3 regions of the Leisingera sp. SA215 genome follow, and region 3 is predicted to be linked to each of the others. Evidence: riboswitches for the same ligand, from Rfam matches in the RefSeq annotation. Region 3 holds a riboswitch; each other region holds the start of a gene.
The links. A riboswitch is a leader RNA that binds a small molecule or an ion and turns the genes downstream of it on or off. The one in region 3 is predicted to bind cobalamin.
Positions count from the first base shown of each region.

Region 1 (5,990 bases), on a different contig from region 3:
GCGGAAAAGCCGCAATTCCTGCCCGGCAGGTGTGGCGGCGCAGCGACAGGCAAGCGCGGATCACTGGCAATTGCTGGCAACGCCTGCGGCACGCTGTCATGGATGGCGGTATCTCAGCCCTTGACCGCAGGGCAGCCGCCGCCAGCCAAAGGAGAGACGCAATGAAACACGCAGAACAAGTGACCTTCGGCCGCGGCGGGCTGGAGCGGGCGGCGCATTTGCGCACCGACAGCGCTGCCCTGGAAACCGCCTGGAACAGCCCGGAGGCCCAGGTGCTGCTGATGTGGCGCGGCAAGCCGCTGACCCTCCGCATCGCCGAGGACGGCCTGCCCTGCGGGCTGGGCTGGACCGCTCCGGCGCACCCGCTGGCCGCCAGCCGCCAGGACGCGGCGATTTTCCTTGGTCTGGCCCCCGGCGGCGCGCCGTGTTTTGCCTGCGATATCAGTGACTGGCAGCCCCAGGACCTGGACAGCGGGGCCCTGAGCGGTTTTGCCGATGCCAGCGAGCAGCAGCACCCCGATCTGGCCGCGTCCCACGTCTTTGCCGAACTGCGCCGGGTCATGACCCGGCTAACGCCGCTGGAGGCGGAACTGGCGGCCACCGCCAAGGCGCTGCTGGCCTGGCACCGCAGCCACCGGTTCTGCGCAGCCTGCGGCGCCCCCAGCAGCATGGCGCAGGCGGGCTGGCAGCGGATCTGCCCCGCTTGCAAGACACCGCATTTCCCGCGCACTGACCCGGTGGTGATCATGCTGATCACCCATGGTGATGCGGTGCTGATGGGCCGCTCTCCCGGCTGGCCTGAGGGGATGTATTCGCTGCTGGCGGGATTTGTCGAACCGGGCGAGACGCTGGAGGCAGCGGTGCGCCGCGAGACCTTTGAGGAAACCGGCGTGCAGGTCGGGCCGGTCAGCTATCTGTCCAGCCAGCCCTGGGCCTTTCCGATGTCGCTGATGTTCGGCTGCGCGGGCGAGGCGCTGAGCACGAAGATCACCATCGACCCCGGTGAAATCGAAGACGCGCTGTGGGTCAGCCGCCAGGACATGATGACGGTCTTTGCAGGCGATCACCCGGTGCTGAAACCCTCGCGGGAAGGAGCAATTGCGCATTTTCTGCTTAAGAACTGGCTTGCGGACACGCTGGACTAGAGCGCATATTGCGGCAAACAGCGCGGCAGCACAGCGGCGCAGCTGAGGCAGGCAAGCATGGAATTTCAGAGCAAAGAAGATATCGAAGCCCCGATTGCCGAAGTCTTTGGCGCGATCTCCGATTTTGACCTGCTGGAACGCTCGGCCCTGCGGCGCGGCATCGACGTGCAGCGGACCGGCGATACCGCCCGTCCGGAGAACGGCCTGGCCTGGGATATCGGCTTCCGGTTCCGCGGCAAGCAGCGCGACATCCGGCTGACGCTGGCGTCTTATGCGCCGGCTGCCGGGCTGGCGCTGACCGGCAGCGGCAGCGGCCTGGACGGCCGCCTGGAGGTCGAGCTGCTGGCGCTGTCGCCGCGGCGGACCCGGATGTCGGCGCAGCTGAAACTTGCCCCCACCACCCTGACCGGCCGGCTGCTGGTGCAATCGCTGAAACTGGCCCGCAGCAATCTCACCCGCCGGTTCAAGCTGCGGCTGGCCGATTATGCGAGGATCACCGAGGAACGGCTGAACCGCACCGCCTGACCCTATCGCCTGCCCCCATCGTCAAGAGCGGAGCGCGCGCTATTGCGGCGGCAGCAGCCGCGGCCACAGGGCGGCATTGTCGCGGGCAAAGGCGCCCAGATGGCCGATCTTCTTCACACCAGCCTCCCGCGGCACCAGCACCGTCCGGCGCTGCGGCACATTGCCAAAGACCTCCCCCAGGCGCCAAACCGCCGCCGGCGGCACGACATCATCATCCGCCATTGCAAACAGATCCACCGGCACGCCGCTGTTTGCCCATTCGGGCAGCGGCAAGGCCGCGCCGGTTTCCGGCAGGTAGCTGCCCGGCGTGGTGCACCAGCGCCGCCACTGCCAGTAAACCCCGGCGGGCAAATCGGCCCCGAACCCCACCGCGCGCCCGGGCAGATAGCCCAAAGCACGGACCAATGGCGGCACATGGCCGAACCAGAAAGCCAGCGCCAGCGCGCGGTAGGGCCAGGGATGATCGTGGTGATGCACCAAGCCGCCCGCAACCACGATCATGCGGGCGACGTCCTTCAAGCCATCCTGCAGGGGCATCAGCATCGCCCCGAGCGAATGGCCGATCACCCACAACGGCACGCCCGCATAGTGCCGTTGCAGTTCGGCCCGGGCAGCTGGCTGATCTTCCAGCGCCCATTGGGCCATTGTCGCACCGGAATGGCGCGGATGGCCCCGCGCCGAGTCTCCGAAATCCCGGTAGTCATAGGTCAGGCAGGCCACCTGCTGCCTGGCTGCCAGCCAGCGCGCGAAATGCCGGTAATAGCGCTGCGGCACCCCGGTTGCGCCATTCAGCACCACTGCGGCCCGCGCCTGCCCCGCCGGATGGTACAGCCGCCCGGCCAGCTCTGCGCCGGCCGCGGGAAACCGCAGCTCTTCTTCCCGGATGCCCGCGGCATGATCTGCGTTTCTGTCCAGCACGGCGACCTCCTAGACCAATCGGTCCACTCCACCTCTGGACCAATCGGTCCAATGCTGTCAAGCTGTTGTCATGACTGACGTGACGACACCCCCTGCCAACCCGGACAGCCCGCCCCCCACCCGCGAGCGGCTGATCCGCGCCGCGGCAGCCCTGTTCCGCAACAAGGGCTACAGCGGCACCGGGCTGGCGGAACTGCTGGCAGAGGCCGGGGCGCCCAAAGGCTCGCTCTACCACCATTTTCCCAATGGCAAATCCGACCTTGCCCTGGCCGCAGCGGATTGGGCGTCAGCGCAGATGCTGCTGCTGATCGAGGCGTCATTCACGCCGGCGCCAACCTTTAGGGAGGGGGCCAAGACGGTCTGTTACAAACTGGCCAAGCTGTTTGACCAGCAAGGCAAATGGAGCGGCTGCCCGGTCTCTGCCACCCTGTTCGAAGGGCCGGAGAACGAGGCGTTCCACCAGCATGCCGCGCATCTGTTCGAGGGCTGGATAACTGAGACCGCCCGCCACGCCCGCCGCCTCGGCCTGCCCGCGGCTGAGGCCCGCGCGGCGGCGGAAAACTTCTATATCCTGCTGCAGGGCGGCTGGCAGCTGGCCCGGGTGCGGCGGGAGTCGGATGTGATCCGGGGGCTGTATTTGCAGCTGCAGAAAAACGATTGACGACTCGCGGAAGAAACCGCTACCGCTTGTGGCGATGGTTCCCGTGCCACAGAAGCTTGTGTCCGGGATGAAAAGGGAACACGGTGCGGCCTGCGCAGAAACAGGCCAATTCCGCGGCTGCCCCCGCAACTGTAAGCGGCGAGCGACCCCGATAGAGCCACTGGCCCGACAAGAGGCCGGGAAGGATCGGGAAAGCGACGACCCGCAAGTCAGGAGACCTGCCATCAGACGTGTAACTCGAACCCGGGCGGGGTGTCCGGACAGGGTCTGATGGCTGCGGCGGCTGTGAGCCGTCTTTCATCCGGTCTCTTGTCCCCAAAACCCCCGTGCCACGCGCGGAGGGCGCAGATATGATGTGGACCGACCAGACGCATTTCTATGCGGCAACAGATTGCAAGTATTTGGGGCGCCCCTGCCCCGCAGCGGAGCGGATGATCGCCAAGCTGGCCGAGGCGATGTCCAGGGCCAAGCCGCTGACCCAGGAGGATTTCGAAATTACCGGCACCACCACGCTGGACGGCTGCCCGCGCAGCTGCCCGGCGCAATTTGCCGCCAGCCATGACCGGATCCGGCTGTATTGCGGCGTCGGGGAAGAGGCGCCGCGCGAGGGGCTGGACCGCTTCGCCGATGCCATCCTCAGCCGTAACGGCACCGGCTTTGCCGCCTCCAAGCTGGACACCCGCCCCTGCGCGCTGATGGAGGCGCTGCCGAAAACCGCCGCGGCGCGGCAGGCGGAACAGATGCTGGCGCTGTGAAACCTAAGCTTTGAGGGCAGCGCCTGACCCTGTGCCGAAGGCAAGCCAGCGGATTGACGGAAGCGGCGGGTGCTGCCCGGCTTGTCGGCCGGGTGAAAGGCTATGCGGTCTAGCCTGCCGCCTGCCCCGCGCAGGCCCAATCCAGCTGCTCATCCGTCTCCACCGCGCAGGGCCGCACCGCCCGCAGCCGGGCCAGCGCCTGCGCCGGATCCTCGCCGCATTCGATCATCAGCCGCAGCACCGCCATGCCGGACCGCCCGCAGCCGCCCCGGCAATGCACCAGCACCCGGCCGCCGCCCGCCAAAGCCTGCCGTGCGGACGCGCTGGCGGCTGGCCATTTCGCTTCCACGCCCGGCGGCGGCGCTTGAAAATCCGGCACCGGCAAATGCAGCCAGCGGCAAGCCATGCTTTGAACATCAATCCCCAGCCGCGGCACGCCTGCGGCTGCGTGTTCGGCCTCGGTGGTCATCGAGATGACCAGCCCCGGTTTCCACTGATAGATCTGGATCAGGTCATTGCGGTAATCGCCGCCGCCGCCGGGCAGCGGGCATAACGCCAGAATACCGCCGCCTGCTGACAGCGCGTGGATGGTCAGGCCTGCCGGCGCCGCGCCGTCCTGCGCCGCAGGTCCCGGAATGTCTCCAGATCGCATACCGCCTCCTTAGCCGTTGCGTTCCTGCATTCCCCCCCGCAGTCCCCTGCCGCCGCAGCCTAACGGCTTAGCGGGCAATCCCAAAGCCCTTTTGCTGTCCCGGGACAGCCCCATCGGCGGTGGACGAACGGGCTGCGCTTCAATACCCTGCGCGGAACGCGGACGCCCCGCATCCCGAATCCGGCACGAGACATCATGAACGATACCCCCAGCGGCACCCCCGGCGCATCCGGCCACTCCAAATACCAGGTTCTGGCCCGCAAATACCGGCCCGAGACCTTTGCCGATCTGGTGGGCCAGGACGCCATGGTGCGGACGCTGAAAAACGCCTTTGCCGCCGACCGCATCGCCCAGGCCTTCATCATGACCGGCATCCGCGGCACCGGTAAGACCACCACCGCGCGGATTATCGCCAAGGGCATGAACTGTGTCGGCACCGATGGCCAGGGCGGCCCGACCACCGACCCTTGCGGCCAGTGCGAACATTGCACCGCGATCATGGAAGGCCGCCATGTCGACGTGATGGAGATGGACGCCGCCAGCCGCACCGGTGTGAATGATATTCGCGAGATCATCGACTCGGTGCAGTACCGCGCCGCCTCGGCCCGCTACAAGATCTACATCATCGACGAAGTCCACATGCTGTCGACCAGCGCCTTCAACGCGCTGTTGAAGACGCTGGAGGAACCGCCCGCACATGTGAAATTCATCTTCGCCACAACCGAGATCCGCAAGGTGCCGGTGACGGTGCTGTCGCGCTGCCAGCGGTTCGATTTGCGCCGGATCGAGCCGGAGGTGATGATTGCCCTGCTGCGCAAGATCGCCGGGGCTGAAAACGCTCAGATCGCCGAGGATGCACTTGCGCTGATCACCCGCGCGGCTGAGGGCTCGGCCCGCGATGCCACCTCGCTGCTGGACCAGGCGATTTCCCATGGCGCCGGCGAGACCACCGCCGATCAGGTCCGCGCCATGCTGGGCCTTGCCGACCGCGGCCGGGTGCTGGACCTGATGGACATGATCCTGCGCGGCGATGCGGCGGCGGCGCTGACCGAACTCAGCGGCCAGTACGCCGAGGGCGCCGACCCGCTGGCGGTGCTGCGCGATCTGGCCGAGATCACCCATTGGGTCTCGGTTGTGAAAATCACCCCCGACGCGGCCGAAGACCCCACTGTCAGCCCCGACGAGCGCGCCCGCGGTCAGGCAATGGCCGAACGGCTGCCAATGCGCGTCCTCACCCGCATGTGGCAGATGCTGCTGAAGGCACTGGAGGAAGTGGCCGCCGCCCCCAACGCGATGATGGCGGCTGAAATGGCGGTGATCCGCCTCACCCATGT
Region 1 covers NZ_JBVVXU010000005.1:20,069-26,058, reverse strand. The annotation lists gene nudC (NAD(+) diphosphatase) at 162-1,145, shown strand; gene AC0KW6_RS07160 (SRPBCC family protein) at 1,203-1,670, shown strand; gene AC0KW6_RS07155 (alpha/beta hydrolase family protein) at 1,710-2,588, opposite strand; gene AC0KW6_RS07150 (TetR/AcrR family transcriptional regulator) at 2,659-3,249, shown strand; cobalamin riboswitch at 3,269-3,489, shown strand; gene AC0KW6_RS07145 (hypothetical protein) at 3,600-4,004, shown strand; gene AC0KW6_RS07140 (protein-tyrosine phosphatase family protein) at 4,114-4,656, opposite strand; gene AC0KW6_RS07135 (DNA polymerase III subunit gamma/tau) at 4,852-5,990, shown strand, end outside.
Region 1: linked by a shared signal. The riboswitch ahead of AC0KW6_RS07145 (hypothetical protein) and the one ahead of AC0KW6_RS17210 (DUF1636 family protein) in region 3 are both predicted to bind cobalamin.

Region 2 (5,990 bases), on a different contig from region 3:
GACGATGACCAGCGTCAACGCTCCCAGCACCGTGGCCAGGGGCAACAGAACCCGATGCCGCGCCCCTGCCAGGAGGCGCGCCAAATGGGGCAGGATCAGCCCGACAAATCCGACAATTCCGGCAACCGAAACCGCCAGTCCTGTCAACAGAACAGTTCCCGTAAACACCAGCACGCGCAGCCGGTCCACCCTGACACCAAGAGCCAGCGCCCTTTGATCTCCCAGCAGCATGGCATCCAGGGACGGGGCGTAACGGAAAGCCGGGACTGCGATCAGGCCAAACCCGGCGACCAGCACCGGAATGTCCGCCCAGTCTGCGCCTGCGGCTGAGCCCATCAGCCACCCCAACGCACTGCGGCTTGCGTGCGGGTCGCCGATGTACAGAAAAAAGGAGGTCACTGACTGAAACATCAGCGAAATCGCAACACCTGCCAATATGACAATATTGGGGTCCAAGCTATGCCCCCGCCGGACCGACAGCAGCAAGGTCATGGCAAAGGCAACCCCGGCGCCAAGAAAGGAAATCACCGGAACACCTATCATCTGCACCACCCCTTCCGGCAGCCAGATCAACGCGGCGACTGCAGCAGCAGAGGCCCCCGACGACAACCCCATGATATAGGGGTCGGCCATCGGATTGCGCAGGGTTGACTGCATCAGCACTCCGGCCAGCGCAAGCATCGCTCCAATCAGCGCCACCGCCAGCACACGCGGTACCCGCCATTGCCAGATGATCAGCGACACCCCGCGGGGCGCATCGTCAGACCGGGTCAAAACATGCAGCCGTTCGGCCCAGCTCAACTCGGCTGTGCCCCACAGGATCCCGGCAAGCATCGACAGAAACAACAACGCAACACCTAAACTCAAAGCCGCAGAAGAAGACGGTTGCATCAATCCAACGCTTCCAACTCGGCATTCAGCCGTTCGACACCTTCCAGGAATCTTGCTCCAAGCACCGTGTTGGAGAAGCTGACGGTGGCAAAGCGCCCGTTTCTGACGGCATCCAGCTGCGACAGAACCGGATCCGCCTCCATGTGGGCGCGCTTCTCGGCGGCGCTGGACCAGGTGGCATCAATCAGGACAATAACGTCCGGGTTCCGGGCCATGACAGTCTCCCAGCCAACCTCTGCCCAGGCACCGTTGATGTCCTCTGTAATGCTGGAGAGACCAGCACTTCTGGCCAGCAATGCAGGGCTGCCGCAACATCCGATGGTGTAGGGAGACGTTTTGCCGTTGCTGTAGAAAAAGGCAGTCATGTCGCGGTCACTCCCCGCGTCCGCCACTGCTTCGAGGCGGGCAGACAGGTTCGCAAGCAGTGCCTTTGCCCGGTCTTCCACCCGAAAGAGCCTGCCGATCGTTTCGATATCCGTCAGCAACGGCTGCACGGTCAGCGGCACATCTCCGGGATGATGCAGGCTGCAGGCGGCGTCAGAAAGATAGGTTCCGATTCCCAGCGCCTGCCACTCGGCTGCACTGCCAAGGTTGCTTTTGTCAAATGCAGAGGCAAACCCAGCAAACAGGAAGTCAGGCTCTGATGCGAGGACAACTTCACGGGCCGGGTATTTTTCTGCCAGCACCGGGATACGCTGATAGGCGCTCTGCCATTGCAGCGGCATCCTGTCATCCAAGTAGGCGGTGCCCGCCAAGCGGTCCTCCAAGCCAAGCGCCAGCATGATTTCCGTGGCTTGTTGATTCAGCGTGACAGCCCGAGCCGGCGCCGTGTCATAACTAAAGCTGCCGTAACAGCTGGCAATCTCGACAGGGGCAGCATGAACCACGCCCAACTGCCCCAGAACAGCGGCGGCGAGAGGCAACAAGAATTGTCGCAAATCAGTCTCCCGAAGTGAAAAAGTGATGTTCGTGCAGGATCTCGCCAGCCACCAGTGCGCGGCTGACAAAATCGCGGACTGCGTCCACGTTCGGCAGCTGATACCAATGCCCCTCAGGGTAATGGATAAGCGACGGCCCGCGGTTACAGGGAAACTGGCACCCGGTCGATGTGACTAAGCATTCTGCGGAAAGCCCGGCGCGGGCCACCTCCAGCTTCAGCATTCCGACAAGCGAGGGCGCATCCTGCAAGTGGCAGCGCGGCCCAGTGCAAACCAGCAGATGGTGCCGGAAACTGGGCGGCTTGTCCCAGCCTTTCCCCTTTTCGCCCGACGGGCAAACAGCAATTGGGGTCAACTGGACATCCGGCTGCGCGGCCCGCTGCAAAAGGGCTGCATCCCCCTGAACCGGCGCAGCGAAGAACAATTCGGGCAGGTCGCCGTCACGGCGCGCCAGCCATGCCCCGGCGGCCTTGGGCAGCCAGCGTTCAAGGCTTTGGGAAAAGGGCAGCCCAATTGGGTACAGCTCAATATGCTGTGCGCCGGCATTGCACAGGGTGTCAAGCGCCTCCCACAGCCCCGGACCCTTGGCTTCCAGCCGGATGACCTCGGCCCTGCAGGGCGCATGCTCCAGCAGACCGCAAGCCAGAGCGCCAAACCGCGCCTGGCTGACGTATTGGGCAGAAACCAGATAGAGAACGGCTCGCGCCGCGCTGGATCTGGCACCGGTGCTGTTTCCGTGCTCGCGCGCTTCTTCGCAACTAGAAGCAAGCGTCATCGGCCGCAACCGCCCCGATTTGGTTCCTGCACCTTCCCTAGGGCGGCCTCCCGGGCACAACACAGCCAGACACACTGGCCCGCGGGGCCGAACAATCTGGTCATCAGTCCTCCTCGGGCACCCCGCCCGCCAGTTTACAGTTTGTGATGGCAGGTCTCCTGACTCGCGGGTCGCAGCTTGCCGTCCCTTCCCGGAGCCGCAGGCTCCAGTGGTTTGACGGGTCGCTCTCCGCTTACAGTTGCGGGGGCAGTCGCGGCATTGGCGCCTGTTGGCTACACCTCACCGCATTCCCTATTATCCCCAAGCTTCGCTTTTGCCGGGAACCATCGGGCGGTAAAGGACACAGTTCTGCCAAGATGGTCAAGAACAAAACCATCCCTTCCGCAGACATATTGCGCACCATTTGACTGTGATGAGACGCCAAGAGGCCTGCAACTATAAAGAGCATGGCAAATTCCCCGGAGCCCAAGCATTGCCTTCCGTATGATCAGCCGGTTTGCTTTGAATTGAAAAAAATCATTGACATGTCATAGGTCTATTCATACGCACCCTGCGACGGTTTCCAATTGGGAATTAAATGGGAACGCAGTTCGGGCTGTTGACAGCCTCACTCTGCGGCTGTCCCCGCAACTGTAGGCGGAAAGCCAATGCCAACAGCCACTGGGCAGGCTCGCCCGGGAAGGCGGCAATTGGCGCTGATCCGTGAGCCAGGAGACCTGCCGTCAGATATTGTCACGTGTGAATGCGTCGGGCGGGGTGTCCTGGTGAGACAAACTTTCGGTTCCTGCATCCGGGAAACGGGAGTGTCGTTTTTACGGTGACGGTGTAACAACGCTGGAGCCTAATTGTGCGTACTCCTGATTTTAAACCTGCCGCGCTCTGCGTGATGCCGGTCACCTTGTCTCTCGGTTTTTCCAGGCCATCATGCTTCCTGACGTTTGCTGCCTCTGCCATGCTTGTCAGTGCTCCAATTCCTGCGGCAGCGCAGGAATTGGAGCAGGAACCTGTTCAACTGGAACCCATCTCGGTCAAGAAGCAATTTTTGGAACCGGGCCTTGACCTCGAATTGCCGTCAAATGCGGGCAGCCGCCTAGGGCTGAGTTCCCGGGAAACCCCGGCCAGCGTGCAGGTGATCAGCGAAGACACCATTCGCCAGCGCAGTCAGCGTGATGTCAATCAGGCGATTGTCCAAAACGGAACCGGAATCAGCTTCAATGGCCGCCCCAGCAATGGCGGAACAACGCTCAGCATGCGAGGCTTCAGCGGGCACAGTTCCGTCACCCGGTTGTATGATGGCACCCGGCTGTACCCGGCTCCAGGCACCATATCCTTTCCGTTCGATACTTGGAATGTTGACAGCATTGAGGTGCTCAACGGTCCTGCTTCAGTTCTTTACGGCGAAGGCGGGGTAGGGGGCGCAATCAATATCATTCCCAAAAAACCGCTGACTGACACCACGCGCAACGAACTGCGCACCACCGTTGGCACAAATGGCCAGCTTGGGCTGGCGTTAGGCAGTGCGGGCCCGATTTCTGACAGGCTGGCCTACAGCTTCGATGTCAGCCGCACGCGTTCGGACGGACGGGTTGACGGGGACGATCCCTCCAGCCTGGCTGTTTCGGCCGCACTGCGCTGGCAGGCAACCAATACCTTGGCGCTGTCGCTGTCGCATGACTATGGCGACAACACGCCAAGCATTTATTTCGGCACCCCGCTGAAAGACGGCCGCATCGACGAGGGTGTACGTGAACGCAACTACAACGCCGAGGATGCGCTGGTCCGGTTCAAGGACCGCTATACCCAACTGCGTGCAGAATGGACGCCATCCAGAAATTTGACTGTGTCCAGCAACAGCTACTATCTGACCAGCAAGCGCGACTGGCGCAATATCGAGGATTATACGTACCAGCCTGGGACCGGAGATGTTGCACGGAAATGGTACATCGCCGTCAATCACGATCTCGAACAAGCCGGTAACCGCACCGCGGTGACCTTTGACAGTCTCTTAGGGGGCATCAATACCTCAACCACGGTCGGGGCCGAGGTGAATCGCATCACCTACAAAAACACTAACAACTCTCCATACGCGGGCAGTTCGGTGGTGGACTATCAGCATCCTGTTTCCGGCAGCTTTGGCCCGCATTCGCTGGTGACTACAGCCGACCTGACGACAGATCAGCAGGCAGTGTTTGCCGACAGCCGCCTGGAGATAAATGATCAGTGGTCAATTGTCGGCGGCCTGCGCTATGACCATCTGCGCGTTAGACGGGTAGATCCTGCGTTTACCAAGAAATTCAATTCGCTCAACTGGCGGATCGGCACGGTTTACAATCCTCTGCCGGACATGGCGATCTATGCGCAATACTCCCGCGCGGCGGAACCCATCGGAAGCGTGCTGTCCCTCTCTGAGAGCCAGAGCCAACTGGAATTGACCAAGGCCCGCCAGCAGGAAATCGGAGTCAAGTTCAGCTTTCTGGACGGACGCGGGAACGCAACTCTATCTGCCTACAATATTGTCAAGAACGACCTGTTGGCCAGAGATCCCGCTGATCCGTCGATTGTCCGCCAGATCGGCCAGCAAAGCAGCAAGGGCATCGAATTTGCCACGGGCTTGGATATCTCGCCGGTCTTCCGCATCGATGTGAACGGCGCGCTGATTTCGCCTGAGTATGATAATTACATCCAATCCGGCGGGGATCTGTCCGGAAACCGTCCCGCACTCGTACCGCGCCGCGTTGCAAACATCTGGGCGCAGTGGGAATTTTCCCAAAACTGGACTGCCCGCGCCGGGGCGCATTACGTCGGCGAGGTGTTCACGGACAGCGCCAATAGCTCAACCCTTCCGGCCTATACAGTTTTGAATGCGGGTCTGCAGTGGCGTCCTAGGGAAAACATTTCCCTGGACTTCAGCGTCTACAATGCTGCCGACCGGCTGTATGCAACCTCTGGCAGCTCGAACCAATGGCTGCTGGCGCCGCCCCGCAGCGCAACGATTGACCTTCACATCACATTCTAGACCATTTGGCCATTTCAAAGCCGGCAAGCCCCAAAAATGCTTTGTTGGGCAATTCAGGTGAAGAGATTGCTGCTCTTTAGCTGGCTCAAGCTTCGATTATCCAGGTTCCAACCCGTGTCGGCAGGCGATCCTTCGTGTGCCGGCCGGCGACAGGCTGCCGCATGGCACGATCATGTGGAAATGAGGATGAGGGATCAGTGGCGTTTTCTAGGTGTGGAGCATGCTGGTGCCTCCCCGGACGCGGGCGCTGAGATGCCGGGGCCGGACGCGACGGCTGTCATGCTCGGAGGCCTGCTGAACGGTCGCTCCGGTGAAAATCGCCGGGTCGCTGAAGAGCTGCTGCGCGTGCAGAAATAAAATTCGACTTTCT
Region 2 covers NZ_JBVVXU010000024.1:59,516-65,505, forward strand. The annotation lists gene AC0KW6_RS19120 (FecCD family ABC transporter permease) at 1-867, opposite strand, end outside; gene AC0KW6_RS19125 (ABC transporter substrate-binding protein) at 891-1,817, opposite strand; gene AC0KW6_RS19130 ((2Fe-2S) ferredoxin domain-containing protein) at 1,831-2,604, opposite strand; cobalamin riboswitch at 2,736-2,947, opposite strand; cobalamin riboswitch at 3,144-3,342, shown strand; gene AC0KW6_RS19135 (TonB-dependent receptor) at 3,452-5,620, shown strand; gene AC0KW6_RS19140 (hypothetical protein) at 5,717-5,794, opposite strand; gene AC0KW6_RS19145 (hypothetical protein) at 5,807-5,977, shown strand.
Region 2: linked by a shared signal. The riboswitch ahead of AC0KW6_RS19130 ((2Fe-2S) ferredoxin domain-containing protein) and the one ahead of AC0KW6_RS17210 (DUF1636 family protein) in region 3 are both predicted to bind cobalamin.

Region 3 (5,990 bases):
GATGCCGCATATCTCATGGCCGATGCGCTTTGTGCTGCCGTTTCACAAGGACATGCGCTTTGACAGCGAAACGCCCGCATCGAAACTGCTGACAACCTTCATGCCCTGGATGCGCGGCCGCCGTCCGGCCTGGCTGATCCGGCTGGGGCTGTTTCTCTATGATTCCCTGGGCCAGCGCGGCATCCTGCCCGGCACCGCCAAGCTGGACCTGTCCCGCGACCCGGCAGGCCGGCCGCTGAAAGACAAGTTTCAGACCGCCTTTGAGTATTCCGACTGCTGGATCGAAGACGCCCGGCTGGTGGTGCTGAACGCCCGCGATGCGCAAGCGCGCGGCGCCAGCATCCTGACCCGGACCGAGGTCACTTCAGCCGAACGCCACGCCGGCCACTGGGTGATCCGGACCAAGAACCGCGCCACCGGCGCAGAGCAGGACCACCGCGCCAGGATGCTGGTCAATGCAGGCGGCCCCTGGGTCGCCGATGTGCTGCACCAGAAGCTGGGCCTGAGCAGCCGCGAAAACGTCCGTCTGGTGCGCGGCAGCCATATAGTGGTGCCGAAACTGTTCGACCACGGCCGCTGCTATTTTTTCCAGGGCAGTGATGGGCGGATTATCTTTGCTATCCCCTATGAGCAGGATTTCACCCTGATCGGCACCACCGATGCCGACCACCCCGACCCGGACACCGCCCCCGTCTGCACCGAAGCGGAGCAGGACTATCTGGCTGACTTCGCATCACAATACTTCAAACAGCCGCTAAGCCGCAACGACGTGGTCTGGACCTATTCCGGCGTCCGGCCGCTCTATGACGACGGTGCCAGCTCCGCCACTGCAGCAACCCGCGAATACGTGCTGACACTGGATCAGGCCAAGGCGCCGCTGCTGAATGTCTTTGGCGGCAAGATCACCACCTACCGCAAGCTGGCCGAGGCGGCGCTGGCGAAAATCGGCGAGGTGTTCCCGCAGCTGCCCTCTGACTGGACCGCAGGCGTTGCCCTGCCCGGCGGCGATTTTGCGGTGGAGGATGTGGAGAAACTAAAAGCCAAACTGGCCGCAGACTATCCGTTCCTCACCGCCTATTGGACAGGCCGGATGATCCGCGCTTACGGCACCGAGGCATGGGAGGTTCTGGGCGCCGCCAAAACTGCCGCGGATCTGGGGCAGGACTTTGGCGCGACCATCACGGCGCGGGAGCTGGACTGGACCATTGCCCGCGAATGGGTGCGCAGCGGTGATGATTACCTGTGGCGGCGCACCAAGCTGGGGCTGCGATTGGATGAGGCCCAGCGCGCGGCGGTCGATGCCTACATCCAAGGCAAAGCGGCTCAACTCGCGGCATAACGCGAAGGGCAGCGCCCGTCCCGGCGGGGTGGGAAGCGAAGCGCCCGCCCCGTAGGGGGCGGGACGGGCGCTGCCCGGCCTATCGGCCGGGCGGGACATTCTGAAAGCGTCTTAAAACTCGACGCCCTTCTGCGCTTTTACACCGGCGCGGAACGGGTGCTTGATCTGCCCCATCTCGGTCACCAGATCGGCAATTTCGATCAGTTCTTCCTTGGCGTTGCGGCCGGTCAGCACCACATGGGTCATCGGCGGCTTCTGCTCCACCAGGAACTCCAGCACCTCCTCCAGATCCAGATATTCATAGCGCAGCGCGATGTTGATCTCGTCCAGCAGCACCATGGTGTTGCGCTCGTCCAGGATCATCTCCTTGGCCTTTTCCCAGCCCTTCTGGGCGGCGGCAATGTCGCGGGCCTTGTCCTGGGTCTCCCAGGTAAAGCCTTCGCCCATCGCATAGAACTGGCACAGGTCGCTGAAGTTTTCCTCGATCAGGGTGCGTTCGCCGGTCTGCCAGGCGCCCTTGATGAACTGCACCACCGCCGATGGCATCCCATGCGCAATGCAGCGCATGATCATCCCGAACCCCGAGGACGATTTGCCCTTGCCCGGCCCGGTGTGGACGATGATCAGGCCCTTCTCGCCCTCCTTGGTCTTCATCATCCGGTCGCGCGCGGCCTTCTTCTTGGCCATCTTGGAAGCGTGACGGGCGGCTTCTTCCTCTGAGATGCCGGTTTCAGACTTTTCGCTCATGGGGGCTCTCCAGCTGTTTGACCCATGTCTTGACAAAGAAGGGCACGATAGCGCAAGGGGGTTTCGCTGGTTCCTGCGAAAGCAGGCGAAGAGGGAATGTGAAGGCCATGCGGGCCGAAGCACAGCCGCCCCCGCGACCGTGACCGGATGAGGCCGCCATGCCACTGGGTGATCCCCGGGAAGGCAGGATGGCCGGCAAGGCCTCGTGCCTTGGCATCCGCAAGCCGGGAGACCTGCCAGCGAAGGAGAGTTCAACGGGCGGGCGGGGTGTTCCGCGACCGGTTGAGGGGCAGCCACGCATTGCCCCCTTCTGGCCATGTCCCTGCTTGCCTGACGCGACAGGAGACGCGCCAATGGCAGAAGACAAGGCGGCCCCCCCCGCCAGCACCCCGGGACCGGTCACGCTGACGGTTTGCCTTACCTGCCGCCGCGACGGCGCCGACCCGGAGGCCGCCCGCCCCGGAGCCATCCTGCACGCCGCGCTGGAAGAGGCCGGAATGCCCGACGGCGTCCGCCTGCGCGGTGTCGAATGCCTGTCCTCCTGCAAGCGCGGCTGCGCCGTTGCCCTGATCGGCGGCGCCGAGCGCTGGACCTATGTCTACGGCGACCTCGACCCGGACCAGCATGTCCCCGAAATCCTGGAAGGCGCTGCAGCCTATGCCGGCACCGCCGATGGCCTCGTGCCCTGGCGCCAGCGCCCGCAGACCTTCCGCAAGCAATCCGTTGCCCGCATCCCGCCGGCCAAGTTCTTCTCCGAGGAGTAATCATGAGCGATCTCAACAAGATCCCCGTCACCGTCATCACCGGTTTTCTGGGCGCAGGTAAAACCACGCTGATCCGCCACCTGATGCAGAACCCCCAGGGCAAGCGCCTGGCGGTGGTGGTGAACGAGTTCGGCACCGCCGGTGTGGACGGCGACATCCTGAAATCCTGCGCCGATGAAAACTGCCCGGCGGAAAACATCATGGAGCTGGCCAACGGCTGCATCTGCTGCACCGTGGCCGATGACTTCATCCCCACCATCGAGCAGCTGATGGCCCTGCCCGAGCAGCCCGACCACATCGTCATTGAAACCTCCGGCCTGGCGCTGCCGAAACCGCTGCTGAAGGCGTTTGACTGGCCCGCAATCCGCTCCCGCATCACCGTCGACGGCGTGATTGCCCTGGCCGATGCCGAGGCTGTCGCCAAAGGCCAGTTCGCCCCCGATCTCGACGCCGTGCAGGCCCAGCGCGAAGCGGACGACAGCATCGACCACGAAACCCCGCTGTCCGAGGTGTTCGAGGATCAGATCTCCTGCGCCGACATCGTGCTTCTGTCCAAGGCCGACCTGGCCGGCGACGCAGGGGTCGAGAAGGCCCGCGCGGTGATCGAGGCCGAGGCGCCCCGCAAATTGCCGATCCTGCCGATGAGCGAAGGCGTCATCGACCCGCGCATCATCCTGGGCCTGGGCGCCGCTGCCGAGGACGATCTCGACGCCCGCCCCAGCCACCATGACGGCCACCACGACCACGAGCATGACGATTTTGAAAGCATCGTGGTCGAAATGGGCGAAGTATCCGACCCGGAAGCGCTGCAGAATGCGATCGTGAAACTCGCCCGCGAGCGCAACATCCTGCGCGTCAAAGGCTATGTCGCGGTGGAAGGAAAGCCGATGCGGATGCTGGTTCAGGCCGTGGGCGAGCGTCTGCGCGCCCAGTACGACCAGCCCTGGGGCGCGCAGCCGCGCAAAACCGCCCTGGTGGTCATCGCCGAGCATGACGACATCGACGAGCAGGCTATCCGCGCCGAGCTGGGGGCGTAAGCTGATGCTGGCTTGGGGCGATGATAGCTGCTGTCTTGACCGGCCCTTGGGCCGGACAGCCCCCGGCTCCCCCCCCGGGCGGGGGCTTTACCCCCACCCGCGGCCGGGGGCTGTCCTCCGCGCGTCACGGCGCCCATCGCGAAAGGCCTGACCCATGCACGTCGTCTTCCGCGAAAGCCACGGCCTTGACGAGACCGATACCCCGCAAGACCTCGGGCAGACGCCTGCGGACCTTGTGGTGCTGTCCTTCTCCGACAGCGACCTCGGCGCCTTCGCGGCGGGCTGGCACCGCGCGGACGGCAAGCTGCCCTCGCTGCGCGTCGCCAATCTGGTTGCGCTCAAGCACCCGCTGTCGGTCGACGTCTACGCGGAACAAACGCTGGAGGGCGCCAAGGGCGTCCTCGTCCGCCTGATCGGCGGCGAAAGCTACTGGCCCTACGGCCTCGCCACCCTGCAGGACCTGGCCCGGCGCAAGGGCATTGCGCTGGCGATCCTGCCCGCCGACGGCCGCGAGGACGCACGGCTGGATGAGCTTTCCACCCTGCCCGTCTCCACCCTGCGCCGCCTGCAGGCGCTTTGCGATGCCGGCGGCGCGGTTGCGGCACAGGCAGCCCTGGCCCAGTTGGCTCTCGCGGCCGGCCTCTACGCTGGTCCTGTCCTCGGCCTCAAGACGATGCCGGAACATGGGTTCTACGATCCGGAAAGGGGCGTGCTGCCCGACCTGCCGGCGCAGGACAAACCGCTGGTGCTGGTCAGCTTCTACCGCTCCTACCTCACCGCCGCAGACACCGCCCCGGCCGATGCGCTGATCAAAGACCTGCGCGGCCGCGGCTATGCCGCCTATGGCATCTTTGCCGCCAGCCTCAAGGCCCCGGCCGCCGCAGACTGGCTGCGCGAAAAGCTGCCCGCGCTGAACCCGGCGGCCATCATCAACGCCACCGCATTTTCGGCCCAAGGCACCGACGGCAGCGCCTCTCCGCTTTCCACCACGGGCTGCCCGGTATTTCAGGTCGCGCTCTCCACCGCCCGCAAAAAGGACTGGGCCGAGGCCGGCCGCGGCCTCTCCCCCGCAGATCTCGCCATGCATGTGGTGCTGCCCGAGGTTGACGGCCGCATCTTTGCCGGCGTCGTCAGTTTCAAATCGCCGGGCAAGAAAGACCCGGACCTGCAGTATTCCCGCTTTGCCCACCGCGCCGATCCGGGCCGCATCAAAGCCGCCGTCGACCGCGTCGAAGGCTGGCTGCGGCTTGCCAATCTGCCGAACGCAGACAAACGCCTTGCCCTGATCCTGTCCGCCTATCCGGGCCGCGACCACAACCTCGCCCACGCGGTGGGGCTGGACGCGCTGGCCTCTTGCGACGAAATCCTGCGCGAACTGGCAGCGCAAGGCTACGCTGTCGAGGCGCTGGAAAACACCGGCCTGCGGCTGATGCAGGAGACTCTCAGCGTCCCGCTGGAGGAGTACTTCAAGGCCCTTGCCACCCTGCCGCAAGACCTGCAGGACGCCCTGGCCGAGGCTTGGGGCAGCCCGGAAGAAGACGCGGACTGCCGCGATGGCGCCTTTCATTTCAAGGCCCTGCGCGCAGGCAATGTCCTGATCGCGCTGCAACCCGAACGCGGCGAGGTGAAAACCCGCGTCGATGACTACCACGACCTCGACCGCACCCCGCGCCACGCCTATGCCGCCTTTTATCTATGGCTGCGCGCGCAAACAGACGCCCTCGTCCACATCGGCGCCCACGGCACCCTGGAATGGCTGCCGGGCAAGGCGGTGGCCCTTTCCGGCAGCTGCTGGCCCGAGGTTCTGACCGGCCCTCTGCCGGTCGCCTATCCCTTCATCGTCAACGACCCCGGCGAGGCTGCACAGGCCAAGCGCCGCATCGGCGCCATCACCCTTGGCCACCTGCCGCCGCCCTTGGCGCAGACCAGCCTGCCCGACGGCATGGCCCGGCTTGAAAGCCTGCTGGATGAATACTCCACCGCCGACGGCCTGGACCCGGCCCGCCGCGACCGGCTGATCGGCGATATCCGCGCCGAGGCGCAAGGCACCGGCGTCGAGGCTGATCTGGGCCTTACCCCCGGCACCTCTCCCGCCGAGGCGAT
Region 3 covers NZ_JBVVXU010000019.1:59,677-65,666, reverse strand. The annotation lists gene glpD (glycerol-3-phosphate dehydrogenase) at 1-1,339, shown strand, start outside; gene cobO (cob(I)yrinic acid a,c-diamide adenosyltransferase) at 1,451-2,086, opposite strand; cobalamin riboswitch at 2,137-2,341, shown strand; gene AC0KW6_RS17210 (DUF1636 family protein) at 2,440-2,850, shown strand; gene cobW (cobalamin biosynthesis protein CobW) at 2,853-3,887, shown strand; gene cobN (cobaltochelatase subunit CobN) at 4,042-5,990, shown strand, end outside.